Regions from separate parts of the Micrococcus endophyticus genome, predicted to be linked through region 1. Evidence: predicted binding sites of a transcription regulator. Region 1 holds the regulator's gene; the other holds the start of a gene.
The links. Region 1 encodes HspR, which represses chaperone genes until heat shock. Its sites were predicted from a motif close to AAGTTGAGTCNNNNNGACTCAACTT; they were not measured.
Positions count from the first base shown of each region.

Region 2: a site for HspR is predicted at 2,358-2,382, ahead of HDA33_RS01265 (Hsp20/alpha crystallin family protein). Genes of this name have one in related genera too.

Region 1 covers NZ_JACHMW010000001.1:2,695,469-2,703,614, forward strand. Annotated here, with positions in the region: gene HDA33_RS12475 (MMPL family transporter) at 1-1,924, shown strand, start outside; gene HDA33_RS12480 (Dps family protein) at 2,058-2,687, opposite strand; gene dnaK (molecular chaperone DnaK) at 3,075-4,934, shown strand; gene HDA33_RS12490 (nucleotide exchange factor GrpE) at 5,097-5,759, shown strand; gene HDA33_RS12495 (DnaJ C-terminal domain-containing protein) at 5,826-6,818, shown strand; gene HDA33_RS12500 (heat shock protein transcriptional repressor HspR) at 6,815-7,378, shown strand; gene HDA33_RS12505 (alpha/beta hydrolase) at 7,438-8,146, shown strand, end outside.
Region 2 covers NZ_JACHMW010000001.1:249,653-257,798, reverse strand. Annotated here, with positions in the region: gene ychF (redox-regulated ATPase YchF) at 1-1,041, opposite strand, end outside; gene HDA33_RS01270 (hypothetical protein) at 1,094-1,654, opposite strand; gene HDA33_RS01265 (Hsp20/alpha crystallin family protein) at 1,745-2,269, opposite strand; gene HDA33_RS01260 (ArsR/SmtB family transcription factor) at 2,425-2,793, shown strand; gene HDA33_RS01255 (MFS transporter) at 2,848-4,071, shown strand; gene HDA33_RS01250 (ABC transporter ATP-binding protein) at 4,194-5,210, shown strand; gene HDA33_RS01245 (ABC transporter permease) at 5,207-6,025, shown strand; gene HDA33_RS01240 (sensor histidine kinase) at 6,112-7,230, shown strand; gene HDA33_RS01235 (response regulator transcription factor) at 7,227-7,922, shown strand; gene HDA33_RS01230 (O-acetyl-ADP-ribose deacetylase) at 7,959-8,146, opposite strand, start outside.

The DNA.
Region 1 (8,146 bases):
CGCCGACCCCGCCGCGGCGGACGCCGACCTGGCGGACACCGTGGCCGCGGACGCCGACTGGCACCTCGGCGGCCCGGCCGGCCTGGCCACCGAGCTGGTCGGGGCCTTCGCAGGCATCGACGGGCTACTGCTGCTCGTGGCGCTCGTGGTGGTGTTCGTGATCCTCGTGATCGTCTACCGGTCCGTCCTGCTGCCGATCCTCGTGCTGCTCACCGCCGTGGGCGCGCTGTGCGCCGCCATCCTGGCCGTCTACGGCATGGCGGTGGCCGGCTGGATCCAGCTCAACGGGCAGGCGCAGGGCATCCTCTCGATCCTCGTGATCGGCGCCGCCACGGACTACTGCCTGCTCCTGGTGGCCCGCCACCGCGAGGAGCTGCTCGTGCGCGAGGAGGTCACTGCCTCCCTGCTCGCGGCGGTGCGCGGCTCGTTCGGGGCGATCACCGCCTCGGCCTCCACCGTGGCCCTCGCCCTGCTGATCCTGCTGGTCTCCGACCTGAACTCCAACAGCTCGCTGGGGCCGATCGCCGCCACGGGCATCCTCTTCGCGTGGCTGGCCGCCCTGACCCTGCTGCCCGCGCTGCTGCAGCTGGCCGGCCGCGCCGCCTTCTGGCCCACCGTCCCGTCGCCGGAGAACGCCCGCCGCCGGGCCGCGCGCCGCGCCGAGCGCGGCCGCGCGTTCGTCCAGCCCGAGGACGCCGCTGGCCGTCCCATCGCCGGCCTCGAGGAGGACCACGGCGTGTGGACGAAGGTGGGCGCCGCCGTCGCCCGCCGCCCCCGCCCCGTGTGGCTGGCCACCCTGGCGGTGCTCCTCGTGATGTCCGCGGGGCTCCTGCAGCTGCAGGCCAGCGGCGTGGCCCAGGAGGACGTCCTGCTGGGCGAGTCCGACTCGCGCCAGGCCCAGGCGCTGCTCTCCGAGCACTTCGACGCCGGCTCCGGCGCGCCCGCGCAGATCGTGGCCCCGGCCGAGGACGCCGACGCGGTGCTCGCCGCCGTCGAGGCGGACCCGGGCGTGGCCGAGGCGTCCGTGACCACGGACGAGGCGCCCGCCCCGGCGGGCCCGCCGCCGGGCGTGCTCGAGGGCGGCGCCGAGGGCGCACCCGGCGCCCCGCAGGGTGCGGACGCCCCCGCCGGCCCGCCCCCGGGCGTCACCGGCGGCGGTGAGGGCGCCCCGGCCGAGGGCGGCGCCGGCCGGCCGGAGTCTGCGCCGCAGCCGGATCCCGAGCCGAAGGTGGTGGACGGGACGGTGCTGATCTCCGCCACCCTCGCCGACCCCGGCGAGTCCCTCGCCGCGCAGGCGACGGTGGAGCGGCTGCGGGCCGAGCTGGCCGACGTCGGCTCGGGCGGCGAGGTCCTCGTGGGCGGTCCGGCCGCCCAGGCGCTGGACACCAACACCACCTCGCAGCGGGACCTCGTGGTGGTCATCCCGCTGATCCTGGCGATGCTGCTGGTGATCCTCTCCGTGCTGCTGCGCTCGATCCTGGCCCCGGTGCTGCTCGTGGCGGCCACCGTGATCAGCTTCGGCGCCGCCATGGGCGTCTCCGCGCTCGTGTTCCGGCACGTGTTCGGCTTCGAGAACGCAGACCCGACCGTCCCGCTGTACGGGTTCGTGTTCCTCGTGGCCCTGGGCATCGACTACACGATCTTCCTCATGACGCGGGCGCGCGAGGAGACCCCGCGCCACGGCACCCGGGCCGGTGTGCTCCGGGCGCTCACCGTGACCGGCGGCGTGATCACCTCCGCGGGCGTGGTGCTGGCCGCGACGTTCGCCGCGCTCGCGGTGATCCCGCTGATGTTCATGCTCCAGCTCGCGTTCATCGTGGCGTTCGGCGTGCTGCTGGACACCCTCGTGGTGCGCACACTTCTCATCCCGGCGCTCGTGCGGGACATCGGCCCGAAGGTCTGGTGGCCGGCCCGGGAGGAGTGAGCCGCCGGGGCGGCGGGCGTGTCCGGCCGCGCCGCCCCGGACACGGACGAGGGGCCCGACCGCGCGTGCGGTCGGGCCCCTCGGGCTGTGCTCGGACTCGCCCGGGGTGCCGGGGCGTCTCAGCGGGGGAGCGTCACTTCTTCTTGGCCTTCTTCGCCGCACCCTTCTTCGCCGCACCCTTCGTCGGGGCGGGCGCCTTCTGGGCGCCGCTCACGCGGGCGGCCGCGACGGTCTCGCGGGTGGCGCCGGCATGGCTGAGATCCCCGTCCACCGTGGTGAGGAACGAGCGCATGAACCACTGGAACAGCTCCAGCTCGGCGACCTGGCCGATCAGCATGTCCTCGGACACGGGGTCGAGCTCGCCCACGGTCTCGATCGCGGCGCGGTGGTCGGTGACCACGCCGTCGTACACGAGGTCGAGGGCGGCCAGGTGCTCGAGGGTGCTGGCACGGCCCAGCGCGTAGTCGTCCCACGTGCGGGCGGCGACGAGGGCGCCGGGGGTGCCCTCGGGGGACACGCCCAGGGTGGCGATGCGCTCGGCGACGACGTCGACCATCGCGCGGACGGTCTCGATCTGCGGGTCGAGCATCTCGTGGACCCCGATGAAGCCGGGGCCGACCACGTTCCAGTGGGCGTGCTTGAGGGTGAGCTGGAGGTCGTTCAGGGCGTGGAGCCGACCCTGCAGGATCTCGGCCACGCGGTGGCCGTTCTTGAGGGCCAGTCCCGGGACGGTGAAGGCGGCGTCGTTCTTCTCGGCGGCCATGGGGTGTCTCCTTCTGTCTCGATCGAGTCCGGCGCCGGTGCGGCGTCGGTCCTGATGAGGCTGATCCAACACCCGGAGGCGCGGCCCGGGACAGGGTTGGCCGCCGTCCCGGTGCCGGGATCAGCGACCGGCGAACAGCCCGCTCGGCACGCCGCCGCACGCCCGCACGCGGGGGCGGGACGACGACGGCGGGCCCGGGAATGGATCCGCCGCGGCGGGCGTTGGACCGGGCAGACAGAAATGTGAGTGAAGTCGACTCAGGTTCATTTGACAGGCCACCGCCCCGGTGGCAACCTGAGTCGAGACGGCTCAAGCCCTCCGGCCCGGGTCTCCGGTCCCGCAGGGCGCAGGCCTCCCGCTTCACCGTCAGACAGGAAGGACCCCACCATGTCCCGTGCAGTCGGCATCGACCTCGGCACCACCAACTCCGTCGTATCCGCCCTCGAGGGTGGCGACCCGGTCGTCATCGCGAACGCCGAGGGCGCCCGCACCACCCCGTCCGTCGTCGCGTTCTCCAAGGGCGGGGACGTCCTGGTCGGCGAGGTCGCCAAGCGCCAGGCCGTCAACAACCCCGAGCGCACCTACGCGTCCGTCAAGCGCCACATGGGCACCGACTGGACCACCGAGGTGGACGGCAAGAAGTACACCCCGCAGGAGATCTCGGCCCGCACGCTGATGAAGCTCAAGCACGACGCCGAGGAGTACCTGGGCGAGAAGGTCACCGACGCGGTGATCACCGTGCCCGCCTACTTCAACGACGCCGAGCGCCAGGCCACCAAGGAGGCCGGCGAGATCGCGGGCCTGAACGTCACGCGCATCATCAACGAGCCCACTGCGGCCGCCCTGGCCTACGGCTTGGAGAAGGGCAAGGAGGACGAGCTCATCCTGGTCTTCGACCTGGGCGGCGGCACCTTCGACGTGTCCCTGCTCGAGGTCGCCAAGGACGAGGACGACTTCGCCACCATCCAGGTGCGCGCCACCGCCGGCGACAACCGCCTCGGCGGCGATGACTGGGACCAGCGGATCGTGGACTGGCTGCTCCAGCAGGCCAAGTCCAAGGGCGCGGACCTGTCCAAGGACAAGATCGCCCTGCAGCGTCTGAAGGAGGCCGCGGAGCAGGCCAAGAAGGAGCTCTCCTCGGCCACCTCCACCAGCATCTCGCTGCAGTACCTGTCCGTGACCCCCGAGGGCCCGGTGCACCTGGACGAGCACCTCTCCCGCGCCAAGTTCCAGGACCTCACCAAGGACCTGCTCGAGCGCACTCGCAAGCCGTTCGAGGACGTCATCAAGGAGGCCGGTGTTAAGGTCTCCGACATCGACCACGTGGTCCTCGTCGGGGGTTCCACCCGCATGCCCGCCGTCTCCGACCTGGTGAAGGAGCTGACCGGCGGCAAGGAGCCCAACAAGAGCGTGAACCCGGACGAGGTCGTCGCCATCGGCGCCGCGGTGCAGGCCGGCGTGCTCGCCGGCGAGCGCAAGGACGTGCTCCTGATCGACGTGACCCCGCTGTCGCTGGGCATCGAGACCAAGGGCGGCGTGATGGCCAAGCTCATCGAGCGCAACACGGCCATCCCGACCAAGCGCTCCGAGACGTTCACCACGGCCGAGGACAACCAGCCCTCCGTGTCCATCCAGGTCTTCCAGGGCGAGCGCGAGTTCACCCGGGACAACAAGGCGCTGGGCACCTTCGAGCTGACCGGCATCGCCCCGGCCCCGCGCGGCATGCCCCAGATCGAGGTCACCTTCGACATCGACGCGAACGGCATCGTGCACGTCTCCGCGAAGGACAAGGGCACCGGCACCGAGCAGTCGATGACCATCACGGGCGGCTCCTCGCTGTCCAAGGAGGACATCGACCGCATGGTCAAGGACGCCGAGGCCCACGCGGACGAGGACAAGAAGCGCCGTGAGGCCGCCGACCGCCGCAACCAGGCGGAGCAGTCCGCGTACTCCGTGGACAAGCTCCTGCAGGACAACGCGGACAAGCTGCCCGAGGACGTCAAGACCGAGGTGCAGGCCGACGTCGACGCCCTGAAGGCCGCCCTGGAGAAGCAGGACAACGACGACGAGGTCGCCGCCGCGTTCGAGAAGCTCCAGGCCTCCCAGGTCAAGATCGGCGAGGCCCTCTACGCCCAGCAGGGCGCGGAGTCGGCCGACGCCGGCGCCGAGTCCGCCGCCCCGCAGGGCGACGACGAGGACATCGTCGACGCCGAGGTGGTCGACGAGGACGACGAGAAGAAGGCCTGACACCCCCGGTGCCGGGGCGGGCGTCCACGCCCGCCCCGCCCGGAGGCCCACGACGCCGGCGGGCCGGCCCGGCAGCGCCCCTGCCGGGCCGGCCCGCCGGCCTTCCCGCACCACCCCCGCGCGGCGGACCCGCCGCGCCCACCCGCTTCGAAAGGACACACCATGAGCGCCGACCAGCAGCGTCCGCACGGCTCCTCCGACGCCGAGCGCGGCTCCGAGGAGGAGCCCATCGTGTTCAACGACCGTCGCCGCATCGACCCCGAGACCGGTGAGCCCCGGGTCTCCGCCGAGAGCGCGGCCGAGCAGGCCGAGGACGGCGACGCCCTCACCCAGGCCGAGCGCATCCTCGACGAGGCCGGCGCGCAGGCCGGGACCGAGGCGCCGCAGCCCGCGGCGTCGGACCGCGAGGCCGAGCTCGAGACCGACCTGCGCCGCCTCCAGGCGGAGTACGTGAACTACAAGCGCCGCGTGGACCGCGACCGCGCCCTCGCCCAGGACCTCGGCGTGCTCAAGGCCGTCACCGCGCTGCTGCCGGTGCTCGACGACCTCGACGCCGCCCGCGCCGCCGGCGATCTCACGGACGGCCCCTTCGCCGCCATCGCGACCAAGCTGGACACCGCCCTGGCCGGCCTCGGCCTCGAGCGGCACGACCAGGAGGCCCTGGCCGGCGTCGAGTTCGACCCGTCCGTGCACGAGGCCGTCATGCGCCAGCCTCACGCGGAGGTCCCCGCGGACCACGTGGTCCAGGTCTTCCGCAACGGCTACGTCCGGGACGGCCGCGTGCTGCGCGCCGCCCAGGTGATGGTCTCCGCCGGAGACGAGTGACCCGCTCGGCCGGCGCCCGCCCGGCGCCGGCCGATCCCCTGACCGACTGACCCGAGAGGAGGCACCATGGCCTCGCAGGACTGGATGGACAAGGACTTCTACGCGACCCTCGGGGTGTCCAAGGACGCCTCCGAAGCGGACGTCAAGAAGGCCTACCGCAAACTCGCTCGCACCCACCACCCGGACCAGAACCCCGGGGACGAGGCGGCCGAGAAGAAGTTCAAGGAGATCTCGGAGGCGTACGCCGTCCTGAGCGACCCCCAGGAGCGCCAGGAGTACGACGCGATCCGCGCGATGGGCGGCGGCGCCCGGTTCTCCGCCCCGGGCGGTGCCGGCGGCGGCGGCTTCGAGGACGTCTTCGGCGGCATGTTCGGAGGCGGGGGCGGCCCCCGCACCACGCAGTCCGGGCCCGACCTGTCGGACCTGTTCGGCGGGATGTTCGGCGGCGCCGCCGGCCAGACCGGCGGCTTCGGCCCCGGCGGCTTCGGCGATGCCGGCTACGCGCGGCCGCGCCCCACGAAGGGCGCGGACCGCACCGCCACCACCACGATCTCCTTCCGCGGCTCGATCCAGGGCACCACGGTGTCCCTGCGCGCTGCGGACGGCGAGACGATCGAGGTGAAGATCCCGAAGGGCATCCGCGACGGCCAGAAGGTCCGTGCCCGCGGCAAGGGCGCGCCCGGTGCGGCCGGCCGCGGCGACCTGCTGGTCACCGTGCACGTGCGCGAGCACGAGTTCTTCCACCGGGACGGGGACGACCTGCGCATCACCGTGCCCGTCACCTTCCCCGAGGCCGCCCTCGGGGCCACGATCGAGGTGCCCACGCTGGAGCGCCCCGTGAAGATGAAGGTGCCGGCGGGCTCCCAGTCCGGCCGCGTGCTGCGCCTGAAGGGCCGCGGTGTCGAGCGCGGGACGACGACGGGTGATCTGCTCGTGGAGCTGCACGTCACCGTGCCCACCGAGCTCAACGACGACGCCCGCGCCGCCGTCGAGGCCCTGCAGTCCGCCCTGGCCGGCGACGATCCGCGGCGGGAGCTGGCCCGGAAGGCCGCCTGGTGAGCGCCCGCGACGGCGCCGCCCGGGCGGACCGGGGCCGCGAGCGGGGTCTTGACCGGAACGCCCCCGTCTTCGTGGTCTCCGTGGCCGCCGAGATGGCGGGCATGCACCCGCAGACCCTGCGCCAGTACGACCGGCTCGGCCTCGTGGTCCCCGCGCGCCAGGGCGGACGGCACCGCCGCTACTCCCTGGCCGACGTCGAGCGGCTGCAGACCGTGCAGGCCCTGAGCCGCGAAGGCATCTCGCTGGAGGGCATCCGCCGCGTGATCGCGCTGCAGCGCGAGGTCGAGCAGCTGCAGGACACCGTGGTCGAGCTGGCGGCCCAGGTGGACCGCCTCCACCACGCCTCCCGCCTGGCCCGCGTCTTCACCGTGGGCTCCGGCGGCGACGTCTCGGCCCGCTATCCGAATCGCGCCGAGGCCCGCCAGGACGCCCGCCGCGAGGCCGCCGGGGAGGACGCCGGACGGGCGCACCCCGCGCCGCGCTCCGCCGTCGTGCGCGCGCTGCCCACCGGCACGGCCCGCCCCCGCCGGGTGCTCGTGTGGAACCCGCCGCAGGACTGAGCCCGGCCGCGTTCGGTGCCGCCGGGCGCGCCCGCGCGGTCGCCCGGCTCCGGGCGGACATGGCCCGGCGCCAGGAGCTCGGGGCCCGCGCGCGCAGCGCCCTGGACGGGATCGTCCACGCGCTCAAGCCCGCCGGCATGGACCCCGGGCTGCCGGCCCGGCACCTGCTGGGCTACGCGCTGGAGGGACCGGACGGCCCGTGGGCCGTGGTGGCCGCCGGGGATCCGGCCGAGGCCACGCACCTGACCTGGCTCGTCTCCGGCATGGGCATCCGCCCACACACCGCCATGTGGGGCACGGCCCGCGAGGCCGCCCAGCTGGCCGCCGCCCAGCGGGCCGCCGGCGCCCCCCGCCCCGCGGTGCTGGCCTGGCTCGGCTACGCAGCCCCCACCCCGTGGCGGGTCCTCCTGGACGGGCCCGGCCGTCGAGGCGGCGAGCGCCTCGCCGACGACGTCGCCGCCTGGTGGGACTTCGCCCGGGCCGGCGCCGGGGACCCCGACGACGACGGCCGCCCGCCCCTGCGCGCCCGTGGCACCGCGCTGCACGGGGCGATCGAGGCGCACTCCTACGGCTCCCTCGTGGCCGGGCACGCGCTGCGCCTGCTGGTCGAAGCGGGGCTGCAGCCGGACGACGTCGAGGAACCCGAGGACGCCGTCGCCGAGGCAGGTGCCCAGGACACCGCCCGCTACGCCGCCCGGCCGGCCGAGCGCCCGGTCGAGGCGCTTGTGGTCTCGGGGGCCGTGGGCCTGCCCGCCGCGCTCGCGGCCC
Region 2 (8,146 bases), 2.4 Mb from region 1:
GTAGTCCTTGCCCTCCATGCGCACCTTGCCGGCGGCCTTGGCGTCGGCCATGGACCCGGCAGCAATGAGGTCATCGAAACTCACGATCTCCGCCTTGATGAAGCCGCGCTGGAAGTCGGTGTGGATCACGCCGGCGGCCTCCGGCGCCGTCGCGCCGACCGGGATGGTCCAGGCGCGCGTCTCCTTGGGCCCGGCCGTCAGGTAGGTCTGCAGGCCAAGGGTGGAGAAGCCCACGCGGGCCAGCTGGTCCAGCCCGGACTCGTCCTGCCCGGCCATCTCCAGCATCTCGGCGGCCTCCTCCTCGGAGAGCTCCACGAGGTCGGACTCGAGCTTGGCGTCCAGGAACACGGCGTCGGCGGGGGCCACCAGATCGCGCAGCTCCTGCTGCTTGGCCTCATCCCCCAGCACACCCTCGTCGGAGTTGAACACGTAGATGAACGGCTTGGCGGTGAGCAGGCTCAGCTCCCGCAGCCGGTCCATGTCCAACTTGTCCTTGTCCTTCGCGGCGAAAATCGTCTCGCCCCGCTCCAGCACCGCGAGCGCAGCCTTGAGCGCCTCGAGGTCGGCGGGCTCCTTCTTCTTGCCCTTGACCTCCTTCTCGACGCGCGGGATCGCCTTCTCCACGGTCTGCATGTCCGCGATGATCAGCTCGGTGTTGATGGTCTCCATGTCCGAGGCCGGGTCCACCTTGCCGTCCACGTGGACGACGTCGCCGTCGTCGAACGCGCGCACCACCTGGGCGATCGCGTGGGCCTCGCGGATGTTCGCCAGGAACTGGTTGCCCAGGCCCTCCCCCTCGGAGGCGCCCTTGACGATGCCGGCGATGTCAACAAAGGACACCGTGGCCGGCAGGATGCGCTCGGAGCCGAAGATCTCGGCCAGCTGGGGCAGCCGCTCGTCCGGCAGGTTCACCACGCCCACGTTCGGCTCGATCGTCGCGAACGGGTAGTTCGCCGCGAGCACGGTCTGGCGCGTCAGCGCGTTGAACAGGGTCGACTTGCCCACGTTGGGCAGTCCCACGAATCCGATAGTCAAAGCCACGGTCTGTGAGTCTACCGGTGCGGCCTCGCTCCGCGGGCCCCGCTCCCCCGCCTCACCGTCCGGGCGTCGCCACCGGACCCTCGCCGGAGCGGGCGGCCTCCAGCAGTTCCTCGAGCGCGCGTCGCGTCGGCTCGACGGCGGCCGCGTCCGGCAGCCTCTGCATCGTGAGGTTCACGGGGGTGCCGGTCTTGTTCGGGGCCTGCGCGGCGGCGGCGAGCCGGCCGCCGTCGGGAAGCCGCCACCGCACCACCGGCTGGCTCGCCCCCATGTTCCTGCCGTGCGGCTCGCCGTGGACGGCGCTCACCGTCGCCTCCACCCGGGCGAGCGCCTCCAGCCGCTCCCCCGGCACCGTGCGGGTCAGGCCCACGCTGAACGTGCCGTCCGTCTGCTGGCCAGGCAGCCGCCCCTGGTGCGCCTGCTCGTAGTCCACGGTGATGCCCTGCGCCCACCACCCGTCCACGACGTGCTCCTCCACGAGGTAGGCCGCGATCCGGGAGTGGGACCACTGCTGCGCCCCGGCCTCCTGCAGCACGGCGCGCCAGCCCGCGTGGTCGCGCCCGGTGGCGGCGCGCATGGCGTCCGCGCCCATGTTCTGTTCGAGCTTCTTCACCATGGCGGCGATCCTACGGCGCACCCCGGACACGACGACGGGGCCGTCCGTGCGGACGGCCCCGTCGGGCTCAGCGCTGTGAACCGGAGGCGATCAGGCCTGCGGGGCACCGCCGTTCTGGGCGGCCTCCTGCTCGGCCGAGCGCTCCTCGACCTCGGCGGTCTCGCCGGGCACGGTCTGCCCCGCGCCGGCCCCGGCGCCCGAGTGCTTCACCGAGATCTTCCGCGGCTTGGCCTGCTCGGCCACCGGGATGGTCAGGGTGAGGACGCCGTCCTCGTAGTCCGCCTCGATGCGGTCCAGGGCCAGGCCCTCGCCGAGGGTGAGCTGGCGGGCGAAGGTGCCGGCGGAGCGCTCACGGGTGAGCCAGCGGCGGTCCTCGCCGGCCGGGCTCTCCTTGCGCTCGGCGCGCACGGTGAGGGTGCGCTCCTCCACGTCGACGTCGATCGAGGTCGGGTCCACGCCGGGCAGCTCGACCTCCGCCACGAAGCGGTCGCCCTCGCGGAACAGGTTCATGGGCATGGACGCGGTGCCGCTGGTGCGGGTCAGACCGTTCACGAGGCGCTCCATCTCACGGAAGGGGCGCTCCATCTCGCGGAAGGGATCGATGGGACGGGCCATGTCGGTTCACTCTCCTCAGTGGTCGGGTGGCGCCGCGGACCGCGACGTCTGCCCCTCACAACACACCCCGCCGGAGACCTATTCCCCCAAGTTGAGTGAACTCCGCTCAATCTTCGGATGACACCTCCACCGCCCTCATGCCCTAGTATCTGCGTATGCATGCAGATACGAAAATAAGCGGCACCCCCGAGCTCTTCCCCGACCACGTGGAGATGGCCGCCGAGGTCCTGCGCCTCCTCTCGGACGCCACCCGCATCCGCCTCGTGCTCGCCCTCCACCGCGATGAGGAGCTCCCCGTCAACGCCCTCGCCGAGGCCGTGGACCGCAAGCCGGCCGCCGTCTCCCAGCACCTGGCCAAGATGCGCATGGCCCGCATGGTCACCACCCGCCACGAGGGCACCCGCGTCCTCTACCGGCTCACCGACGAGCACGCCGTCACCCTGGTCCTCGAGGCCATCCGGCAGGCCGAACACTCCGCCGGCCCCGGCCAGCCCCTCCGCCACACCCACGCGCCCCGGGACTGAGCGCCCACGCCGCGCCCCGCCGTCGTCGTCCCCGCCGCCCTCCAGGAGAGACCCATGCTCGCCGTCCTGCGCAACCCCACCTACGCCAGGCTGTTCAGCGCGCAGATCATCGCGCTGCTGGGCACCGGCCTGCTCACCGTCGCCCTGGGCTTGCTGGCCTACGACATCGCCGGGTCCGACGCGGGCATCGTCATGGGCACCGTCATGGCCATCAAGATGGTCGCCTATGTGCTCGTCTCCCCCGTGACCACGGCACTCGTGTCCCGCCTGCCCGCCCGCCGCGTGCTGATCGGCGCGGACCTGGTGCGCGCCGGCGTCGCCGTCTCCCTGCCCTTCGTCACCGAGGCCTGGCAGACCTACATCCTGATCTTCCTGCTGCAGTCCGCCTCGGCCACCTTCACGCCCACCTTCCAGGCCGTGATCCCCTCCGTGCTGCCGGACGAGCGCGAGTACACCCGGGCCCTCTCCCTCTCCCGCCTGGCCTACGACCTCGAATCGCTCATCAGCCCCCTACTCGCCGCCGCCCTGCTGACGGTGATGGCGTACAACAACCTGTTCTTCGGCACGGTGATCGGCTTCCTCGTGTCCGCCGCGCTCGTGGCGCTGGCCCGGTTCCCCGCGATCCAGGCCCCGGAGCCGGCCCCGTTCCTGGACCGGCTCACCCGGGGCACCCGGGCCTACTGGGCGCGGCTCGAGCTGCGCGGCCTGCTCGGCGTCAACCTCGTGGTGGCGACGACGACGGCGATGGTGATCGTCAACACCGTGGTGCTCGTGCAGGCGGACCTCGGCCGCCCGCAGCAGGACGTGGCGCTGCTGCTCGCCGCGTACGGCGGCGGCTCCATGGTGGTGGCGCTCGGCCTGCCGCGTGTGCTGGACGCCGTCCCGGACCGCCGGGTGATGCTCGCCGGCGCCGCCACGTTGCCTGTGCTGCTGCTGGCCGCCGTCGGGGCCATGACCGGCTTGGACGCCGGCGCGCAGTGGGCCGGGCTGCTCGTGCTGTGGGCGCTGATGGGCGCCGCCACCGCCGCCGTGCTCACCCCGTCCGCGCGCCTGCTGCGCCGGAACAGCACCGAGCAGAGCCGCCCGTCCGTGTTCGCCGCGCAGTTCTCGCTCTCCCATGCCTGCTTCCTGCTCACCTACCCGCTGGCCGGCCTGCTGGGCGCCCGGATCGGGCTGCCCGCCGTCGGGCTGGTGCTCGTGGGCATCGGCGCGGCCGGCCTGGTGCTCACCGTGCTCGCGTGGCGGCGGGCGGAGGGGCAGCCGCCGGTCGACCGCTGAGCGGTCGGCCGCCGCCGAACGCATGCGGCCGGGCGGTGGGCCCTCCACCCCTGACATCCGTCATGCCCGGATCCTGACGCCTGCCGCATCCGGGCGGGGCCCCGGCCGCGAAGACTGGGGGCATGAGCCGCACCGATCCCGTCCCCGACCTCGCCCACCCCGACACCCCACCCGCCGACCCCGCACCCGCCCTGCACGCCGCCGGCGTGAGCCGCCGCTTCGGCGCGGTCCGCGCCGTGGACGGCGTGGACCTGAGCATCCCCGCCGGCCAGGTGGTGGCCCTGCTGGGCCCCAACGGCGCCGGCAAGACCACTCTGCTGGACATGGCCCTGGGCTTCTCCTCCCCCAGCTCCGGCTCCGTCCGTGTCCTGGGCCAGGCCCCAGGCGCCGCGGTGCGCGCGGGCCGCGTGGGCGCCGTCCTGCAGACCGGCGGCCTGCTCAAGGACCTCAGCGTGCGCGAGACGGTCGCGATGGTGGCCGGCTGCCACCGCCGCCACATCGGCGTGGACACTGCCCTGGACCGCGCCGGTCTGCGGGGCCTGGCCCGGCGCAAGGTGAAGTCCTGCTCCGGCGGTGAGCAGCAGCGCCTGCGCTTCGCCCTGGCCCTGCTCACCGACCCGGAGCTGCTCATCCTGGACGAGCCCACGGCCGGCATGGACGTCGGCGGCCGCCACGGGTTCTGGGAGGCCATGCACGCCGAGGCGGCCCGCGGCCGCACGGTGGTCTTCGCCACGCACTTCCTCCCCGAGGCCGAGGACTTCGCGGACCGGATCGTGCTGATGCAGCACGGCCGGATCCATGCCGACGGCGCCCCGGACGCCCTGGCCGCCGGAGGCGCGGTCACCCTCTCCGGCCGCTGGACCGGCCCCGGCTCCCCCGACGCCCTGGCTGCGGAGCTCGGACTGGCGCCGGACGCCGTCGAGGTCCAGCCCGCCGAGGGCGGGGACCGCGTCCGCGTGCTCGTGGCGGCCGAGGCCCCCGTCACCGGCGACGAGGCCGCCCTGCACGTCCTCTCCCGCGGTCTGCTGCGGGACGTGGCCGTCACGCGCCCCTCGCTCGACGAGATGTTCCTGTCCCTCACCCGGGGCACGGACTCCGCCGCGCCCTCGCCCGAGACCGTTCCGGAGGCCCGAGCATGAACACCCCCGGCACCCCCGCCGCCGTCCGCACCACCACGCCCGCCGGCCGCCTGCTCGGCTATGCCGGGCGCGAGTTCGTCCGCACCGTGCGCCTCGTGGAGTCCACGTTCTTCACCGTGGTCCTGCCCGTGGCGCTGTACCTGATGTTCGGAGCGCTCTCCGACTGGGGCGACCAGCCCCTCGGCCACGGCGACGTCTCCGCCTACACCATGACCGGCATGGCCGTGTACGGCGCGGTCATGGCCACCACGTCGATCGCCGGGTCGGCCGCCGTCGAACGGCAGACCGGCTGGGGACGCCAGCTCTCCCTCACCGCCCTCACCCCCGGCGCCTACCTCGCCGGCAAGTGCCTCGTGGCGCTCGCGACGGCGGCGCTGCCGGTGGTGGCCGTGTTCACGGCGGGCGCCCTCACCGGCGCCCAGCTGGACACCGCCGGCACGTGGGCGGCGACGGGCGTGCTCGCCCTGGTCTCGTCCCTGCCCTTCGCGCTGTTCGGCCTCGCCGCCGCCCTGCTGTTCCGCTCGGAGGCCGCGGTGAGCGCCGCATCGGGCATGCTGGTGGTGTTCGGGTTCCTGGGCAACCTCTTCGTCCCGCTGGAGGGCATCATGCTGGAGATCGGCCGCTTCACCCCGGTGTACGGCGCCGGCGTGCTCGCCCGCTGGCCCCAGCTCGAGGGCGACCTCGCGCAGATGGGCCCCGGGGCGGCCCCGGCCGGCGACCCGCTCTGGCTGCCGCTCGTGAACCTGGCGGCCTGGACGATCGTGTTCGCGCTGATCTGCCTGGTGGCCGCCCGGTCCAGGACGGCGCGCGCGTGAGCCCCAGCGGCACCGCGTCCGCTCCGCTCCCGGCCGCCGGAACGCCGGCGGGCCGGGCCGGTGCCACGGCCTCCGAGGGTCCCGTCGTGCTCCCGCGCCGCGAGTGGCCCTCGGCCCTGGGCTTCAGCGGGGTCTGGCTCATCACCTTCGGCTTCGCGATCGCCGTCCTCGTGCCGCGCGTCCTGGACCCGGACGCCGCCGATCGCGGCGCCGCGATCGCCGGCCTGGCCGCCGTGGCCGTCTTCGTCCCCGTGTACCTCATCGCGTTCGTGGTGCCCCGGCCCCTGCCGGGGCGCCCGGCCTGGGCGGGCACGCTGCTCTACACCGCGGTGCTCACCGGGTGCCTGACGGTCCTGTCCGGGGCACTCGGTGTCATGGCGCTGCTGTACGCCACGTTCCTCATGGCGCTGTGGGTGTTCCCCCACCCGATGCGGCTCGCCGTCCTCGGGACCGTGGGCACCGCCGCGGTCACGGCCGCGGTGGCGCTGACGCTGTACCCGACCGACGACCGCCGGACCGCCGTGCTGGCCTACCTCGCCGTGGGCGCCGCCGTGATGCTCGTGATCCGCCTCGCCGTCGGGCGCGAGGAGCAGCTGACGGACATGCGGCAGGAGCTCGCCCTCGCCGGCCAGCGCGAGCGACTGGCCCGCGACCTGCACGACATCCTGGGCCACTCCCTCACCGCCATCAACGTCAAGGCGCAGCTGGTCGAGCGGCTCATCGCCGCCGACCCGGACCGGGCGCGGGCGGAGGCCTCCGAGGTGGTGGCCCTGAGCCGCGCCGCGCTCACCGAGGCCCGCGCCGCCGTCACGGACCTGGCCGTCCCCCGGCTCGGCGCGCAGCTCTCCGAGTCCGTGGGCGCCCTGCGCGATCAGGGGATCGCCGTCGAGGCGCCGCCCCACGGCGCCGTCGCGGAGGTCCCGGAGGCCCGCCGGGCGCTCGCGGCGTGGAGTCTTCGCGAGGCCGTCACCAACGTGCTGCGCCACGCCCGCGCCTCCCGGGTGCGGATCTTATTGGACGCCGGGCACGTCGCCGTGCACGACGACGGCACGGGGCTACCGGCCGGCGGCGCCGGCCCGCGGACGCTCGCCGCCCGCGCCGCGGACGCCGGTGCGCGGCTCGAGGTGGGCCCGGGGCTCGACGGGCGGGGAACCGCGGTGGCGGTGCGCTGGGCAGCGGTGGACGAGGAGAGGGGACGAGCATGAGCCGAGACCCGGGGATCGGGAGCGCTCCTGGCCGTGCCGAGCCGCGGGGCACCGAGCAGAGCCCCGCCGAGCCGAGTGCCACGGCACCGCTGCGCCTGCTGCTGGCCGACGACCAGGCGCTGGTCCGCGGTGCCCTCGCGGCACTCCTGGGGGCGGAGCCGGACCTCGAGGTGGTCGTGGAGCTGGGCTCCGGGGAGGGGGTGCCCGAGGCCGTGGCCGCCCACGGCGTGGACGTCGCGCTGCTGGACATCGAGATGCCCGGGGTGGACGGGCTCCAGGCCCTCGAGCGGCTCCGCGCGCAGGGGCTGGACTGCGCCGTGCTCATGGTCACCACCTTCGGACGGCCCGGCTACCTGGGCCGCGCCCTGGCGCTCGGGGCGCAGGGGTTCGTGGTGAAGGACACCCCGGCCGAGGCCCTGGCCGAGGCCGTCCGGGCCGCGGCGCGCGGCGAGCGGGTGGTGGACCCGACGCTCGCCGTGGACTCGCTGGCCGCCGGTGCCTCGCCGCTCACGCCGAGGGAGGCGGACGTGCTGCGCGAGGCGCTCACGGGCGCCTCCGTCCGGGCCATCGCGGCGCGCCTGCACCTGTCCTCCGGCACCGTGCGGAACCATCTCAGCGCGGCGATCGGCAAGACGGCGACGAGCACGCGCGGGGAGGCCGCCGTCGTCGCCCGGGACCGCGGCTGGCTCTGATCCGCGGCTCTGGGGCCGGCGTCTCCGGAGCCGGCGTCAGGTCTCCGCCGGCGCCCCGGTCGCGTCCGGGGCGTCCAGGGCCGCGCGGAAGGCGGCCTCGGCGCGCTCGCCGAACGGCACGAAGAGCACCCGCTCCACCGACCCGGCCCCCTGGGCGGCGACCTCCCGGCACGTGGTCACCGCAATCCGGGCCGCGTCGTCCATGGGCCAGCCGTAGACGCCGG